One region of the Paenibacillus sp. FSL E2-0190 genome, then DNA from elsewhere that is predicted to be linked to it. Evidence: riboswitches for the same ligand, from Rfam matches in the RefSeq annotation. Region 1 holds a riboswitch; the other holds the start of a gene.
The links. A riboswitch is a leader RNA that binds a small molecule or an ion and turns the genes downstream of it on or off. The one in region 1 is predicted to bind glycine.

Region 1 (8,801 bases):
GAAGTGAAGTGAGAAGCTGCTATCTTCACTCTTCACCACAGTAGGTTGTGGTAGGAATGGAATCAAGATGGATTTTACGCCGACTGGTCCGGCTCCAGGGCCGCCACCGCCATGTGGGGTGCTCATTGTCTTATGCAAGTTCAGATGCACAACGTCAAAGCCCATGTCGCCAGGTCGGGTAATGCCCATAATGGCATTGGAGTTGGCTCCATCGTAATAGAGTAGGCCGCCTGCTTCATGCACGATCTCAGCAATCTCGACGATTTGGGTCTCGAACAAGCCGAGTGTGCTTGGGTTAGTCAGCATCAGTGCGGCTGTGTCGCTACCGACGGCTGCCTTCAGTGCTTCAAGATCGACCATTCCTTTATCTGTGGAAGCGATCGTGATCGTTTCAAGTCCTGCTGCTGAGGCACTAGCAGGATTGGTTCCGTGCGAGGAATCCGGCACGATAACCTTAGTACGCGTCTCGCCGCGACTTTCATGGTAGGCGCGGATCATCATGAGGCCGGTCCATTCACCATGCGCACCTGCGGCAGGCTGTAAGGATACTGCATCCATGCCCGTCAGCGCGGACAGATCATTTTGCAGGGTATACATTAATTCCAGTGCGCCTTGAATACTTTCTTCCGGTTGGTAGGGATGAATTTTGGCGAAGCCGGAGAAGCGGGCAACATCTTCGTTAATCTTCGGATTGTATTTCATCGTGCATGAACCGAGTGGATAGAAGCCATTGTCTACACCAAAGTTACGACGTGAAAGAGAAGTGTAGTGGCGAATGACATCCACTTCCGATACTTCTGGAAGTACGACGGGTTCGCTACGGAGTAAACCTGATGGAATCAGGGACTCCAAGGTTTCTTCCTGTGGTACATCGCATAGTGGCAAGGAGTAGGCCGAGCGGCCCGGACGGCTTAATTCAAAAATTAGACTTTGCTCCGGTTTCATAAACAGCCCTCCAGTGCGCTAGCGAATTGGTCGATTTCGGTTTTGCTTCTTTTTTCCGTTACGGCAACCAGCATATGTCCAGCAAGTTCAGGATAATCACGACCCAGATCATAACCGCCGAGATAACCGTCCTTCAGCAGCTTAGAATTAATAGCGGTCACGCTGCTGCCTTCAGGAAGCTTCACAACAAATTCGTTAAAGAATGGGGAGGAGAAGGCAAGTTCAGCACCTGTTAGTCCGCTAAGTTTATTAGCAGCGTAATGGCTTTTGCGAATATTTAGTTCGCCTACTTCACGCATGCCTTCTTTGCCCATAACGGACAAGTAGACGGATGCGCAGAGAGCCAGCAGTGCCTGATTGGAGCAGATATTCGATGTCGCTTTTTCACGACGAATATGCTGTTCACGCGCTTGAAGTGTAAGAACGAAGCCACGTTTACCGTTACGGTCTACCGTTTGGCCAACGATCCGGCCTGGCATGCGGCGCATCAGGTGATCAGCTACGGCAAAGAATCCGCAAGTTGGACCCCCGAGAGAAGCTGGAATACCGAGTGGCTGAGCATCACCGACTACGATGTCGGCTCCAAGTTTGCCCGGAGTTTCAAGTACACCAAGAGCTATTGGGTTGGCGCTGACTACAAGAAGACCTTTAACCGCGTGAATCAGCGGCTCAACCGAGCGAAGATCCTCAATGCTACCGAAGAAGTTAGGCGATTGCATCAGTACTGCGGCAGTATCACCATCGATAGCTTCAGTAAGCTTAGCTTGATCGGTAACACCGTCTTTATAGTCAATCTCCACCACCTCCAGACCCCAAGCATTAGCCGAAGTACGTAGCACTTGGCGAGCCTCAGGATGAACGGTACGGGAGACGATTAATTTTTTGCGTTTGGTAGCACCAGCCGCGAGAACCGCTGCTTCGGATAAAGCTGTAGCGCCATCATACATACTGGCATTGGCAACTTTCATACCGGTTAGTTCGCAAATGTAGGATTGGAATTCGAAGATCGCTTGCAGCTCACCTTGGCTGATCTCCGGTTGGTAAGGAGTGTAGGCAGTGTAGAATTCAGAACGGGAAATGACATGGTTGATGACCACAGGGATGTGGTGATCGTATAATCCGGCGCCGAGGAAGCTGGCGTGAGAATCAAAGTCGGCATTTTGGTCAGCCAAACCTTTCATGTGGCGCAGCAGGGCGTATTCATCGAGTGGTTCAGACATCGGCATAGTGCCTTGGTAACGTACCGCTTCAGGAATATCGGAGAACAGCTCATCTATAGACTGAATCCCGACGGCCTCCATCATCTCTACGCGGTCCAGTTCTGTCATGGGCAGATAACGGTGCTTCATTAAGGTTTCACTCCTTGGCTTTTTTAGAATATAAGAAAGTACAATTTTCACGCTATACTTTATCCTTCTATTTCTCGCTTAAAAGCTCACCATCCTTATATGGACGCTAAAGGCGTTTATACTTGTAAAAAGGGGCCTTAATCACTACAGCCTTAAGCTGCTTACCGCGTATCTCCACGTAAACCTCTGTGCCTATTTCACTGTAAGCAGCATCAAGCAATGCCAACCCCAGGTTACGTTTCAGCGTAGGAGACTGTGTTCCGGTTGTGACCTCACCAATCTTAACGCCATCTGCCCAGACAGGATAATGGGAGCGTGGAATGCCTCGATCAATCATTTCTAAGCCGACAAGGCGACGGGGAATGCCAGCTTCTTTTTGCTGTATTAGTGCATCGCGTCCGATAAAGTCTATTTTGTCCAGCTTCACGAAGAACTGTACTCCTGCTTCCAGCGGGGTGATGTCAGCAGATAGCTCCTGACCGTACAGTGGTAATTTCGCCTCAAAACGCAGGGTATCCCGTGCACCCAGTCCAGCAGGTGTTAATCCGTGGGGCGCGCCTGCTGCAAGCAGTCCGTTCCATAACGTTTCTGCACCTTCCAGCGGAGCGTAAATCTCGAAGCCATCTTCACCGGTATAACCCGTACGGGAGATAAGTACCTCTACACCGCAAACGGTGGCGCGTTCGATGAAATGGAAAGGCTTGAGTGCTGAAATAGGAGCATCAGTAACTTCCGCGAGAATGGTCTCTGCCAGAGGACCCTGCAAGGCGAGCAAAAGCGTCTCGTCAGAGACATTAGTGAGCGTGACTTCGCCGAATTCAGAGGTCAAATGCTCTTGCAGCCACTGGAAGTCTTTGTCGATGTTGGAGGCATTAACGACGAGCATATAACGCCCTTCGCTTAGGCGATACACGAGTAGGTCGTCGACAACTCCGCCATTTGGATAACAGAGCAGCGTATATTGCGCCGCACCATCTGTAAGGCGGCTGACATCATTGGTTGTCATTTTTTGCAAAAAGTCTTCTGCACCGCTCCCAATCACCATGAATTCACCCATATGCGAGACATCGAACAGCCCAGCCTGCTGGCGAACGGCTTCGTGCTCTTTCACGATACCTGTAAACTGTACTGGCAGCTCCCAGCCACCGAAGTCAATGCACCTGGACTCCGCAAAAGCGGAATAGAGATCATAAAAAGGTGTTCTTCTCAAAGCATCCATGTAGTCACTCCCCTTGATCTGATTACAAACGAAAAAAGGACAGGCAGAAGCAATCATGCATAAATGCACAAATCGCTTTCTGCTCTGTCCTTTGTACCTGAGAGTTACCCTGCCGTAACTAGCTTGCAGGTTTCCCCGTTGGTGATCTGACGCATCTAGCCTTGCGTCTGATGCTCTCCAGAGATACGTCCGACAAAGGTCCTTTTGCCTGAGAGATTCACCCCTGTTAGGGCTTACTCCTTCGGCGCCGTCTTCAAGTGAGACAGTCTCTCCCTATGCCATCATCCGCAATTATATTTCTTCGAGAAACGGTTATTGTCTATAAAAAGACGACAACGTCATTTCTTCTTGTATGTCTCCATTAAACGGGTATAGTCGGGCGCTGTCAACAAGAAAACGTCGAAAAAATGACAAATTTAAATTTCCTGTTAGTAATATTGACATTGTGAGCCGGGATAACTTAGGCTATAACTAAATTTAGAACTCCAAATTGGAAATGAGGCGGCTTGAAATGAGTGAAGTATTAGACAACCTTCTTTACAGCGAAGAGCATGAATGGGCACAGCAAGTAGAAGGGCGAGTAGTACGTGTTGGGATTACGGACCATGCTCAGCATTTATTAGGCGACATCGTATTTGTTGAGTTTCCTGAGGTAGGATCGACCATTTCGGCCGGTGACAGCGTAGGCAGTATCGAATCCGTTAAGACGGTATCGGAGTTGTATTCGCCCGTCTCTGGGACGGTTACCAAGGTGAATGATGGATTAGAAGCTAGTCCGGAGCTTATCAATGATCAGCCGTATGGCGGGGGTTGGATTTTTGAGATTGAAGTTGATGGAGAGTATGCTGATGCTGTAAAAGGTCTGTTAGATGCAGCTGGTTATAGCGCGTTAGTTGCTGAATAATTGGAAATCGGGGACGGAAAATAGTCTGATCAAGTGTGATATTTTTAGCAGCAAGTTTCTGTGATTCGGGGACTTTCTGTTTGTGTTTCTTATGTGGATTGTGCGAGTATTCGTAAACCCAATCGAGTGGTTTGAGGGTCTAGTGGAGTATGGAATTAGGGAAAACCTCCCTCATTTTAGACGATTATAGCGTGAGAGTTAGGGTTTTAGGAAATTCCTCCCTAATCATCTCGGTAAAACCACTATTTCAGACTAAAAAGAGTAATAATCAGGGGGAAATTCCCTCATTCCGCGATTGGATACGATAATAGGTGAATAATCAGGGAGGTTTTCCCTAATTAAATTGGATGAAGCCCCTTGTAAGCTCAATGTGGTAATTGCAAAGGCCCCTGCCGCCGAACTTAGCTCTGAGCGCAAGCAACTATATTTTATTCCACCTCTTGAAGCTGTCGAAGTACAATGATCTCTACGCGTCGATTTTTCTGTTTGCCTGCTACCGTAGTATTATCTGCTGTTGGTCGGGTATCGGCATAACCTGCATATTGAAAAGTGTCCGGGTTCAGTCCTTCATTATCTAAGAAAAAGCGCAGCACAGAAAGCGCACGAGCACCCGATAGCTCCCAATTGTCGTTATAACGTGAAGCTGATGACACTGGTGTATTATCCGTATGTCCTTCAATGCTGATCGTTGCTCCGATATCTTTGAATAAGCCAGACAACTGCTGAAGAGCAGGAAGGGCTGGTGACTTCACATCTGCTTTACCCACATCAAAAAGAAAACGGTCGCTGAGCGTGATTTCTATGCCCTGCGGTTTGTCGGCTACAAATATTTGTTCACCGAGATTATTCTCCTCCACATAGTGGGTGATCACACCCATTAACTCAGCAAGCTTCGCCTCTTGTTCTCGAAAAGCCAACTCCCGTGCTGAAGGTGTTTCATTCTCCGTTTGTTCATCAGAACCGTCATTTGGTTTTGCAGTTGCGTTCGCATTCCCATCTGTACTCTCTGGTTTGTTGTCAGGGGTCTTTCCAGCATCTAAAATACCATCCCCGCCTTCAAGAACAGTGCTGCTCGACTTGAAAGTCTGGGATAAAGAGCCGGTAACGATATTATATTTGTCAGTGTCCAGGCTGCTCATCGCATACAATATAACGAAAAATATAAGTAAAAGTGTAATTAGATCAGCGTAAGTAATCATCCAACGATCACGGCTTTCTCGATTCTCTACCCGCCGTTTGCGCCGGTCTCTTTGTCTCATATAAAACCTCTTGCTTCTGCACGGTCATCTGTGGTGGTGTCTGAAATGAAGGAGTTCAGTTTTTTACGCACCAGCAGCGGATGATCCCCGTTCTGTAGAGAAAGAATGCCTACTAGCAGCATCTCCATGCTATGCAGCTCACTTTGGCTGCGGGATTTGATTTTGGAAGCAATGGGTAAAAATATTAGATTAGCGATGGCTACTCCGTACAGTGTTGCAGTGAACGCTACTGCGATAGAGGTACCTAGATTTGATGGGTCCGTAAGGTTGCCCAGTACCCTAATAAGTCCCATAACTGTACCGATGATCCCCATCGTTGGAGCATATCCGCCAGCGGCTTCAAAAATCTTGGCGTAGCTTTCATACTTCAATTCTTTCGCATCCATTTCCAATTCCAAAATCTGTCTTACCTGCTCAGGGTCAGTGCCATCGACGATAAGCAACAGTCCTTCGCGTGTAAAAGGATCAGGATGCAGTTCCGCTTGTTTTTCGAGCATTAAAACGCCGCCGCGGCGGGCCACTGTGGCCATTGCGATAAGCTCTTCTGCTTTCTCTTCATCACGTTCAGGATTGCGGCCAAAAGCCATGCGCAGAGCGGCGGGAATGGAGCGTAGCTTAGCTGCCGGGAAGCTGATCATTACGGCAGCAATCGTACCTCCAAATACAATCAAAGCTGCATTAAGCTGCAGCAGTCCGGAAAGGCTTCCGCCTTCCCAGAGGTAGCCGCCGATTAGCGCAGCCAGTCCGGCCACTAGGCCGATTATTGCGGTAATATCCATGCTTCAAGCTCCTAACATTTCTGTGTATTATGGTTTGCATCGATCTAAGCAACACTGTATAATGAACGGGAACACATATTCTTATCTTCCATATTTTTTACTATCGTATGGAGAGAGAAGATTCAGACAACAATTATAATATATTAATCTAGTTTAGACGATAGAGGGGAGACGGGCAAATGAGTGATATTGTCGTCAGTACGAAGACTTTTGAATTGGAGTCCGAGTATACACCCCAGGGCGATCAGCCTCATGCCATAGATGAATTACTACAAGGCATCCGGCAGGGTAAGAAGCACCAGACGCTGCTGGGAGCGACAGGTACAGGGAAGACCTTTACTGTCGCGCAAGTTATTTCCAAATTAAATCGCCCCACGCTGGTTATTGCGCATAACAAGACACTCGCTGCCCAGCTGGCAAGTGAGTTTAAGGAGTTTTTCCCGAATAATTCGGTAGACTATTTCGTCAGCTACTACGACTATTACCAACCAGAGGCGTATATTCCCTCCTCCGATACTTATATTGAGAAAGATTCCAGTATTAACGAAGAGATTGATAAACTTCGCCACTCCGCGACAAGCTCCTTGTTCGAACGGCGTGACGTTATTATTGTAGCGAGTGTGTCTTGTATTTACGGTCTCGGTTCACCAATGGAATACGGAAGCTTGCTGTTGTCCTTGCGGGTTGGGATGGAGAAACCGCGCAATGAGATTCTGAGCAGACTGGTGGATATTCAATACCAGCGCAATGATATCAATTTTGTACGCGGAACATTCCGTGTACGTGGTGATGTGGTTGAGATCTTCCCGGCCTCTCAGGGTGAACATGCGATTCGTGTTGAATTGTTTGGGGATGAGATTGAGCGGATCACTGAAATAGATGTTTTAACGGGCGAATTGATCGGTGAACGCGATCATGTCGCCATTTTTCCGGCTTCTCACTTTGTTACCAAGGAAGAAACGATGCGTGTAGCAATAGTCAATATTGAACGGGAGCTGGAAGAGCGGCTGACCGTGCTTCGTGACGCAGGCAAGCTTCTGGAAGCGCAACGTTTGGAACAACGGACACGTTACGACATTGAAATGATGAAGGAAGTGGGTTTCTGTTCGGGGATCGAGAACTATTCCGGGCCGCTAACCTTCAGGGAACCGGGAGCAACTCCATATACGTTAATGGATTATTTTCCTGATGATATGTTAATCGTCGTAGATGAATCCCATGTTACCCTTCCGCAAATTCGGGCGATGTATAACGGTGACCGGGCGCGTAAAACAGTGTTGGTAGAGCATGGTTTCCGTCTGCCTTCTGCACTGGATAACCGTCCGCTTCAGTTCGAAGAGTTCGAAGATAAAGTAAACCAGATCATTTACGTTTCCGCGACACCTGGACCTTATGAAATGGAACACTGCGAAACTATGGTGCAGCAGATTATCCGTCCGACTGGTCTATTGGATCCAATCATCGAGGTCCGTCCTACAGAAGGTCAGATTGATGATCTGATTAGCGAAATCCGTGACCGGGTTGAACGCGATGAACGTGTACTCGTTACCACTTTGACGAAGAAGATGTCGGAGGATCTGACAGACTACTTTAAGGAAATCGGGATTAAGGTTCGTTATATGCACTCTGACATCAAGACGCTGGAACGGATGGCGATCTTGCGGGATCTTCGTCTCGGTACGTTCCATGTGCTGGTAGGGATTAACCTCCTGAGAGAGGGTCTCGACTTACCGGAGGTATCTTTAGTTGCAATTCTCGATGCCGACAAAGAAGGGTTCCTTCGTTCCGAACGTTCACTAATTCAGACGATTGGCCGTGCGGCTCGTAACTCTGAGGGTCGTGTAATCATGTATGGTGATCGGATCACTGATTCGATGGAGAAGGCGATGAGCGAAACATCGCGCCGTCGCGCCATTCAGATTGCCCATAATGAGAAACATGGCATCACCCCAACCACTATTAATAAAAAAGTGCGTGACATCATCGAGGCAACGAAGGTTGCTGAGTCTAAAGCTGATTATCTCACAGGTGTTGGTGGCAAGATGAATAAGAAAGAAAAACAAAGTCTGATCCAGCGTCTGGAAGCTGAAATGAAGGACGCTGCCAAGAACCTGCAATTCGAACGCGCGGCAGAACTACGCGACGCATTGCTGGAGCTTCGGGCTGAGTAACAAACCATTAATGCATCACCGATATTTAAAATAGGTATTGAACGGTGCTGTCCTAGACCGTTCTTTTTGAATCAATAGAGGGTCGCGTATCCCGCGATGTTTATCGCACTTATGCGTATCCGCAGGGACAGTGCCCGAAATGAACTTGGCACTTATGCGTATCCCACAGGGACAG
Region 2 (8,801 bases), 450 kb from region 1:
CCCCTTCGGGTGCCTTTTTAGGTTTTTTTGGAGATGGTTCGCCGCCATGTTCTATGTGTCATTCTCCAGCTGATTCTGCAGTAACATCAAGATAATTGATCCTGTATTGCGACGGTGACAGCCCATATTTCTTCTTAAAGGCAGCAGCAAAATAAGAACTACTATTAAAGCCAACTTCGCTGGCAATGTCGTTAATATTGAAATCTTTCTTCTCCACCAGTAGAGCTGCGGCTCTTTGCAGTCTTAATTGATTTATATAATCTGGAAAGGTCTTCTGCGTATAGCTGTTGAACAGTTTGCTAAAGTACGAGGAGCTCATATTGTATTTTTCAGCAAGGGCATCAATGGATAGCGTATTATCGTTAATATGCTCATGGATATACTCGATCGCCTTCATAATGTTGTTTTGCACCGTTAATGAACGGGAAGTTTTTAACTCTAAACAAGCACTGTCGAGCATTGTTTTTAGCAGGGTACTAAGCTCATCAATATTATTGCAGCTTTGCAGCTTCACATAGACATCCAGATAGATGCTACGGTATTCCTTATTTTCTACTATGGAGTTATGCGCTAGCATAGCAGCATCAGCAAGCAAATTGGCTAAATAACTTAAACCTGCTTCATATTCAATATTTTTCACAAGCTCAAGTAAAGCTTCTATATTTTCAAGAGGGATCGTTTGCAATTGGTTGCTTTTAATTAGCTCCAAAATCTTCTGTGTCAACTCATTCGCTTGCCCTTTGGATAGACTACTTGGTGTAAAGGTGTCAAAGATAAAGTACGACTGCTTGTAGCAAAACAATTTATTTCTTATCAAATGTTGGACTTGTTCATAGGAATCCGGTAATTGCTGCAAGTTATATGCTATTTGTGAAATGCCTATAGTGATATGAACTTTATAGTTCTCGGCAAGCTTATGAATCATTTGTTCAGCGTATTGCGCCACAACTTGCAGATCGTTTAGTAAAATACCCGACCGTCCTTCGCTGACAATTAGAATGAACTGATTGCTGCTTATCGGATAGGCTTTATAATCTATTTCCCGGCTCCATATTTGTTGCCCGACATTTTGCAAAAGAAGTAAGAGATTATAATCGAGATCTAGAGCAGAAGGTGCAGTAACTTCTACACTGATAACGCGATAATGTCCTTGATCTCCTAGCTTTTCTTGCAGGCTTTTCAGTTCTCGCGGCAGTTGCGGGTCTGCATTTTGTTGACTATAGTTACGCTTTTGAAGAAAATCTATAAATTCATTGCTGCTGTGCCGTGATTCCAAGGCACTCATTTTAGAAAGCGCTTTCGAGATTGTCAGTGATGCTGTTTGTATCTCATCATAATGATTTCCATGTTCTTGCTCCTCTTCATCATCCTGCTCCGAGTTTCTGAAGGCTGTGTAAATATTGAGCAGCATATGATTAACTGGTTTGTAAACTTTATTAGTGAACACATAACTTAATAATAGCGCAATGAAAATAATGAAGATGGAGAAGATAATAATCGCATTTCTAGCCTTAAGTAATTGTTCAATACTGCTTTGATAGTCCATGACGGAAACGATACTGTATCCTTCATGCCCATTATTTACATAGGAAATTACTATATCTTCATCTTTACCCTTATTTTTCGATGAATAGCTGTTATAGCCATCTGTGGCATGCGCTATTTCATTTAGTGTAGTTGGTGCTATGGGATAATTATTGTTTTGTTCAGTTATAATTTGGCTTGTTTGATTATCTACGATTAATATACTGTCAGACTGATCTTCATAGCTGGAAAGAATGCTCTTACGTAATGTTTCCGTATTGGAGACTATGATAATACCACTTTGACTAGTGCCGTATAAGGCTGTGCGCGAGGTTTGAAAAAATACGAGTCGCTGGCTGCCATCTGCTAATGTAATCGGAATAGGATAACGATCCGTCTTAGATTGCAGTACTTGCTTTAAAATATTTTGTTTTTCATTTCGATTAAGATAGTAGTCATCCAGTTCATAAATGATGTCATCCTGATTAAAAAAGAAAATGGAGTTGACGGATTCGTTCGCATTCAAAATCGGGTGTAAGTTATTGCTTATCTCTATCGCGTCCAATACGCTGGTGTTTTCATAGTCATAAATGTAAGAAATAGATTTGGGCATTTTATTAATAAGCTCTGTCAGGCGACGGTATTGATCTAGTTTGCTGTTGTATACGGTACTGATATTTTCCAGCTTATTTCGCAACATGTCATTAATTTGATTTTTCATATAAACATTAAAATATTGGAAGGCCGCAACATTGATAATAATTACAGTAATAATAGAAATGGATAAAAAGTTCATATAGACTTTGAACTTAAAGCTTTTGCGCCATCTATTGGCATATTTACTTACAAATTGTTTGCCTGGATTCAACAGCTTCAATAGCTTCATTCCCTCCTTATATGAAATTATGAAGGAATAGCCTAATTGTGAGTTGATGAATCAGGCTATTCCGATAGTCATATAAGCTTAATTAGTTGCTTTTTTGCTGGAAATGAACTCACTAAATTGTTTTTGATATTCAGCAATAAATTTTTCTAAACCGGCATCACGCAGCTTTTTCAAGGCAGTGTCAATATTGGAGTCATAGTCTTTAAAACCTTGTGATATGGGTTGTATATATTCTTGTTCTACGGCTTGCATTTGAGCGTATTCCGTTTTTACGGGCTCCATGTTGAAGGAGAAGCCAATATCTTTTTGTAGTATCGAGCCTTCGTTCCAATTTTGATACGTACTGATTTGTTCTTCAGTAATATAATCTCTAAATCTTGTAAAATGAATGTTATCAGGCAACCAAGTGTCGAACAATGTATCTTGATTAATAAACTCAATCTGTCCATCAGCAGTTAGGTTATAATCTTTGCCTTCAACGCCATACAGAATAAAGTCTGTCCATTCTTGACTGCTTTGCAGTAAGTTAATTAACTTCACGTAACCCTCGAGTTCAGCACCCTTTACATTAGCCCCAACTGCAAACGCTGTAGAATATGTGCCGCGTGACATTAGTGGTTTTTTCGCAGGATCACCTAAATAGTAGTTTTTGAACACCGCATTAGGGTTAGCTTTGCGTATGGCATCCATATACTCAAATACGCGATAGCTTGCACCCATGCCGAATAATGCTTTGCCTGCAAAAAACGATGAATCTGCTTGTGCAGGATTTGACAAGGCGTAGCTTGGGATAAGACCTTCTTTATTCCATCTGCGGGCGATATCCGCCATTTGTTTGTATTCGTCCGATTCATAAAAGCTGTAGACAGTCGGATCTTCCGGCTTGTTGCCATCGGTCATAATAAAGCTATACGGCTGATAAATATTAATGTTTGAATTAATCGAGCCATTGAAGATATTCAAGCTCCAGCCGCGTCCTGAGCCAATCATATCAGGATATTTTTGCTTTGCCAATTTGTAAAATTGCTCAACATCCTCAACGGTTTTCAAATCGGTCATACCGACTTCTTGCAGCAGATCCTCTCGTGCAATAATCACATAATTTTCTCCAGCATTTGGTTTATTGCCGAAAGGTAATGCATATTGCTTTCCGTTGACCTTCCAGATGTCAAACGCTTCATCGCCGCCCGTATTCTTTTTTAAATCGCCAGCATATTTTTCAGCAGCTTCAGTCAAATCAGCGTAATAGCCCTTGGCAACGGATTTTGCCATAAATGCAGTATCGGTATATGTGGCGAATTTTTCGCCGGATGATAGCATTAGCTCGGTTTTACCAGTTGCATACTCGGTCCACGGTAAATATTGAATACTTACATCGACGTTAATCGCTTGCAGAACCTTGTCATGAAACTCATTTTTCGCAAAATCAGCCATACGTTTTGACTGCTCCCCGTAAAGCACTAACGTTGCTTTGGTCGGCTGATCGCCACTGCCATTATTGTTATTGTTGCTACCAGCTTCGTCCCCTTGCGACTTGCCGCCGCATCCGCTTAAAAGTCCCGCCAGCAGTAAAGATGCAAGCAGTAAGGTGAACCCTTTTCTCGATTTGCCCATAAGAACACTCTCCCAAATTTATATTTAGCCTACTAAATTCAAATAGGCCTAACTACTATTGTTTTTTCTTATTATCCTTTTACAGCGCCAACAGTAACGCCCTTAACAAAGTACTTTTGTACAAAGGGATACAGCAAGATAATCGGACCAATCGCAATACAGGTAATTGCCATCTTAATCGTTTGCGAGGGCAGAATAACATGGCCTGCCATGGTGCCACTTGGATTGGCTGCAAGGTATTGAATATTGGCCATCATTTTGTACAAGATGTATTGCATCGTATATAGCTCGGGATTATTATTGAGCATTAATGGTAAATAGAAGTCATTCCAATATTGCAGTGCATAAAATAATGAGATCGTAACAAGCCCCGGTTTGGCTAACGGCAGCATCATTTGCATAAAAATCCGCCCATGACCAGCGCCGTCAATTTGTGCACTTTCCAGCAATTCATGTGGGATGGACTTGAAGAAATTACGTAGCAGATACATATTGAATACATTTATTGAATAAGGCAAAATCAATGCTGCCAACGAATCCTTCAGGCCGAAAAATTGTGTGGTCACTAAATACCACGGCAACATACCGCTGTTAAACAGCAGAGTAAAGTAAGCGAAGAACGCCAGTTTATTACGGTGCTTAAAATCTTTTACGGAAATGACGTAGGCAAAGCATGCTGTTATCGACACCGATAGTAGTGTGCCAAATATTGTCGTAAACAATGTTATCTTGTAGGCTTTTAAGATCATAAAATCAAGATTGGAAAATACATAACGGTAAGTATCCAATGAGAAATGACGTGGAATAATCGAAAAACCTTGCATAGTGATCGCCATTTCATCAGACAGTGAACCGGAAATCGCTAAAACAATCGGGAACAAGCAGAATAGTGCAAATATTGCTGAGCAGACATAAAAGGCTATATTAGTTAACTTATCAGCATTTGATCGTTTCAAATAGACACCCCCTTAAAATAATGTAGAATCTTTGTCGTACCAGCTTGTAATCTTGTTAGCGATAATAACAAGGAAGAAGCCAAAAACAGATTGATATAACGAAATCGCCGACGCAAACGCCATCTCACCATTTCTTACGCCGCTGCGATAAACAAATACATCGATCAGATCCGTGAAGGGTAACAAAATCGGGTTCATATTCGTCAAGCCGATAATCATATTTAGGTTACCGCGCAGCATATTGCCGACCGATAATAGAAACAAAATAATGATGGTCGGTTTAAGCATAGGAATTGTAATTTTAAAAATTTGCTGAAGTTTACTGGCGCCATCTACCTCGGCGGCTTCATACATGGAGGAATCAAAGCCAGTCAACACACCAAAATAAATAATGGAGTTATAACCTGTACTTTGCCAAATCACCACAATGACCAGAATCGGAATCCAAATCCACGGCGTAGCATAAAAATCATAAGTTGAACCGGTGATGCTTTTAATAATCTGATTTAGAAAGCCTGTTTCATTATTCAAAATTGCATTTAGAATGGAGCCAATAACCATCCAAGACATAAAAAACGGAAAAAACATAATGCTTTGATTAACTTTGACGAATCGGCGACTAGAAATTTCATTGAGCATAATAGCAATCGCTACCGCGAAGATGGTGCCAAATACAAAAAATAAAATATTGAACATTATCGTATTAAATGTCGCCCGCATTGCAGTATCAAAATTGTTAAAGAAAAATTGAAAGTTTTTAAAGATGGGATCTGCCCATGGGCTGTTAAAAATACCTCCGTCAAAGCGATATTCCTTAAACACTAAAATCGACCCTGCCATTGGCAAGTAGGAAAAGGCCAACAGCGCTAATATGCCGGGCAGTGCCATCATATAAAGAAGCCCGTCTTTTTTGAGTGCGCTCATAAACCTATTGCTTGTTTTTTGTCTCAAATAAATTCCCCCTCACTTAGTTGCCATGCATAACAAGCTGCCTGTACTCCTCTAATAAAACGCTTTCAAAAGCTAAATGAAATACGTACTCCAAATAGTAATCTTTTGGGTCTTAAAGTAAATCGCAATTAGAGGAGAAGCTTTTAAAAACGAGCATTTTACCCTCGTTTAGGCTATTAATTTCTCGCATTTTTATTAAAAATCCGTATTATGTGTTTAAATCCAGCGGTAATTAATGTTATTGACAAAATATTTGACAATGATTAGTATTGAAAAATATTAAAAATGAAGTTAGCGGCATAACAATTAAATAATTCGCAAGCTATGATTGCTATGGATCACACTATAGCAGGAGCAGCTTCTGGAGAGACCGTGGGGGATTCCCCCGGCGCCGAAGGGTTCACAATCTCAGGCAAAAGGACAGAAGAGTACTAGATAATTCATTTGTTATTCTGATCATCGTCAGAGTAAAGGAATGTATTTTATTTATTATTCTTAGACCTAAGAGATTGGAGCGTATCCAATCTCTTTTTTGTTATCATTTTTACTTGTACATTTTTTCACATAAGGGGGAGTTTGAAATGGCAGCACAAGAATTAAAGAGAGATTTAGAGAATCGGCATGTTCAGCTCATTGCGATTGGTGGAACCATCGGTACCGGATTATTTTTAGGATCAGGTAAAGCTATACAACTGGCAGGACCATCCATCATTTTTGCTTATTTAATCGTGGGTATCGCTATTTTTTTTGTGATGAGGGCATTAGGAGAACTTCTGTTGTCTAAAGCAGGTTATCAATCTTTTACAGACATTGCCGAAGACTATCTTGGACCGCGGGCGGCGTTTGTAACTGGATGGACCTATTGGTTTTGTTGGATCATGACGGCTATGGCCGATATTATAGCTGTTGGGGTCTATGTACAATATTGGTTTGATATCCCGCAATGGATACCCGCAGTCATTTGTTTGATTATTTTATTAGGGCTCAATTTATTAACGGTAAAAAGCTTTGGCGAATTGGAATTTTGGTTTGCTTTAATTAAGGTAATCACTATTCTCGCATTGATTGCTATCGGGGTAGTCTTACTGGTGATTGGATTCAAAACAACTACCGGAACGGTTGCGCTCAGTAATATTTGGGCACATGGGGGAGTATTTCCAAACGGGATTTCAGGGTTCCTGCTTTCATTTCAAATGGTTGTGTTTGCTTTTGTGGGTGTGGAATTGGTAGGCGTATCGGCAGCAGAGACCTCCAATCCAGAAAAAACTATCCCATCGGCGATTAATAAAATACCTTTACGAATTCTATTTTTCTACGTGGGTGCTATTATTGCCTTATTATGCATCAACGCTTGGACAGAACTAAACCCGGCAGAAAGTCCTTTTGTTAAAACATTTAGTTTAGTGGGGATTCCGATTGCCGCGGGGGTTATTAACTTCGTTGTATTAACTTCAGCTGCGTCCGCTTGTAATAGCGGGATGTTCTCAACAAGCCGGATTCTATACAATCTAAGCAGAAATGACCAGGCTCCAGCCAACTTTGCAAAGCTTAATAAAAATCATGTACCAAGTAATGCTTTATTCATATCCACGCTTGTCTTATCTGTAGGCGCTTTGTTGAGTAAGCTGATTCCGGAGACGGCTTTTGGCATCGTGACAACAATTAGTGCCATTTGTTTCATCTGGGTTTGGGGCGTCGTTCTAATTTGCCATTTGCGATATAAAAAGACGAAGCCGGAATTGCAGGCCAAATCAAAATTCAAAGCACCGTTTACACCCTTTGTGAATTATGTTGTTCTAGCTTTGTTTGCAATCATACTCATAATTATGCTATTTGCTGATGAAACTCGTCCGGCCTTATTGTTGACGCCTTTATGGTTTATATTATTATTTGTTTTGTATTCGATAAATAGAAGAAAGAGGGAAAGAATAACGCCTGATCCAAGAGCACGTCTCGAAGGTATTCGGACTAACACGGAGATCCGGCATGATTAGTCGATGAGGGTGCTTGCTGATATTACAGTTGGATAGGCAGACATAGAAATCCACCACCGCATACGGTGGTGGATTTTCTCATTAATGTGGTCGATGCTCTTTTTCGAACTTGTGTATGCTATCGGGATATTCTTCCATGTTTTTTAATCAGTCTAAAATTATCGTCTATTTAAAATCAACTTTGATTTGTGCTATCTCACTATTCGTGCCAATTCGTAATGGCGGTCCCCAAGTCCCTGCACCAGATGTAACGATGACGTGAGGGCTGTTAGGATTCTTCTGATAGTGGCCATAATCTACTGTAAACATAGCATTGGTGATCAGATTTGCAGGGAATACTTGTCCTTGATGCGTATGTCCGCTAAGTATCAAATCAACGTCATCTGCGTATTCAATCCTATTGGTTGGTTGATGATCCATTACGATAACGGGCATATTTGTATCAATGTCACTCATCACTTCTGAAGTAATTGCTCGAGGGTTCCCTTGATTACCAATCGGTGATGAATCCCTTCTGCCAACAACAACGAATTGATTATCAATAACGACATGCTCATCATTTAGAAGTTTGATATTACTCTTATCTATAAAGTTCACGATCTCATCGTATGAGCGTCCTGCATCATGGTTACCTAAACAAGCATAAACTCCATAGGTTGACTGAATAGTACTTAATAACTCTATTCCTTTGGAAGGGTTAGAGAGCGCATAGTAGTTACCATTAAATATATCTCCTGTCATCAACACTATATCCGGCTGTAGTCCATTAATACGATCAACAACGTCTTCAATAAACTTTACATCATTTACGTAGCCTAAATGTAAGTCGCTGATCAGGACGATATTTAACTGATCTAATGAAGTGTTTTTATGTAT

Region 2: another riboswitch for glycine. It lies ahead of NST25_RS30365 (amino acid permease); the one in region 1 lies ahead of gcvT (glycine cleavage system aminomethyltransferase GcvT).

What each region holds. Positions count from the first base shown of each region.
Region 1 covers NZ_CP150306.1:6,455,831-6,464,631, reverse strand. Annotated here, with positions in the region: gene gcvPB (aminomethyl-transferring glycine dehydrogenase subunit GcvPB) at 1-945, opposite strand, end outside; gene gcvPA (aminomethyl-transferring glycine dehydrogenase subunit GcvPA) at 942-2,294, opposite strand; gene gcvT (glycine cleavage system aminomethyltransferase GcvT) at 2,401-3,513, opposite strand; glycine riboswitch at 3,700-3,798, opposite strand; gene gcvH (glycine cleavage system protein GcvH) at 4,025-4,417, shown strand; gene NST25_RS28485 (flagellar motor protein MotB) at 4,846-5,676, opposite strand; gene NST25_RS28480 (flagellar motor protein) at 5,673-6,455, opposite strand; gene uvrB (excinuclease ABC subunit UvrB) at 6,635-8,626, shown strand.
Region 2 covers NZ_CP150306.1:6,904,203-6,913,003, reverse strand. Annotated here, with positions in the region: gene NST25_RS30385 (AraC family transcriptional regulator) at 59-2,410, opposite strand; gene NST25_RS30380 (DUF3502 domain-containing protein) at 2,489-4,024, opposite strand; gene NST25_RS30375 (carbohydrate ABC transporter permease) at 4,096-4,980, opposite strand; gene NST25_RS30370 (ABC transporter permease subunit) at 4,993-5,931, opposite strand; glycine riboswitch at 6,283-6,365, shown strand; gene NST25_RS30365 (amino acid permease) at 6,513-7,925, shown strand; gene NST25_RS30360 (metallophosphoesterase) at 8,091-8,801, opposite strand, start outside.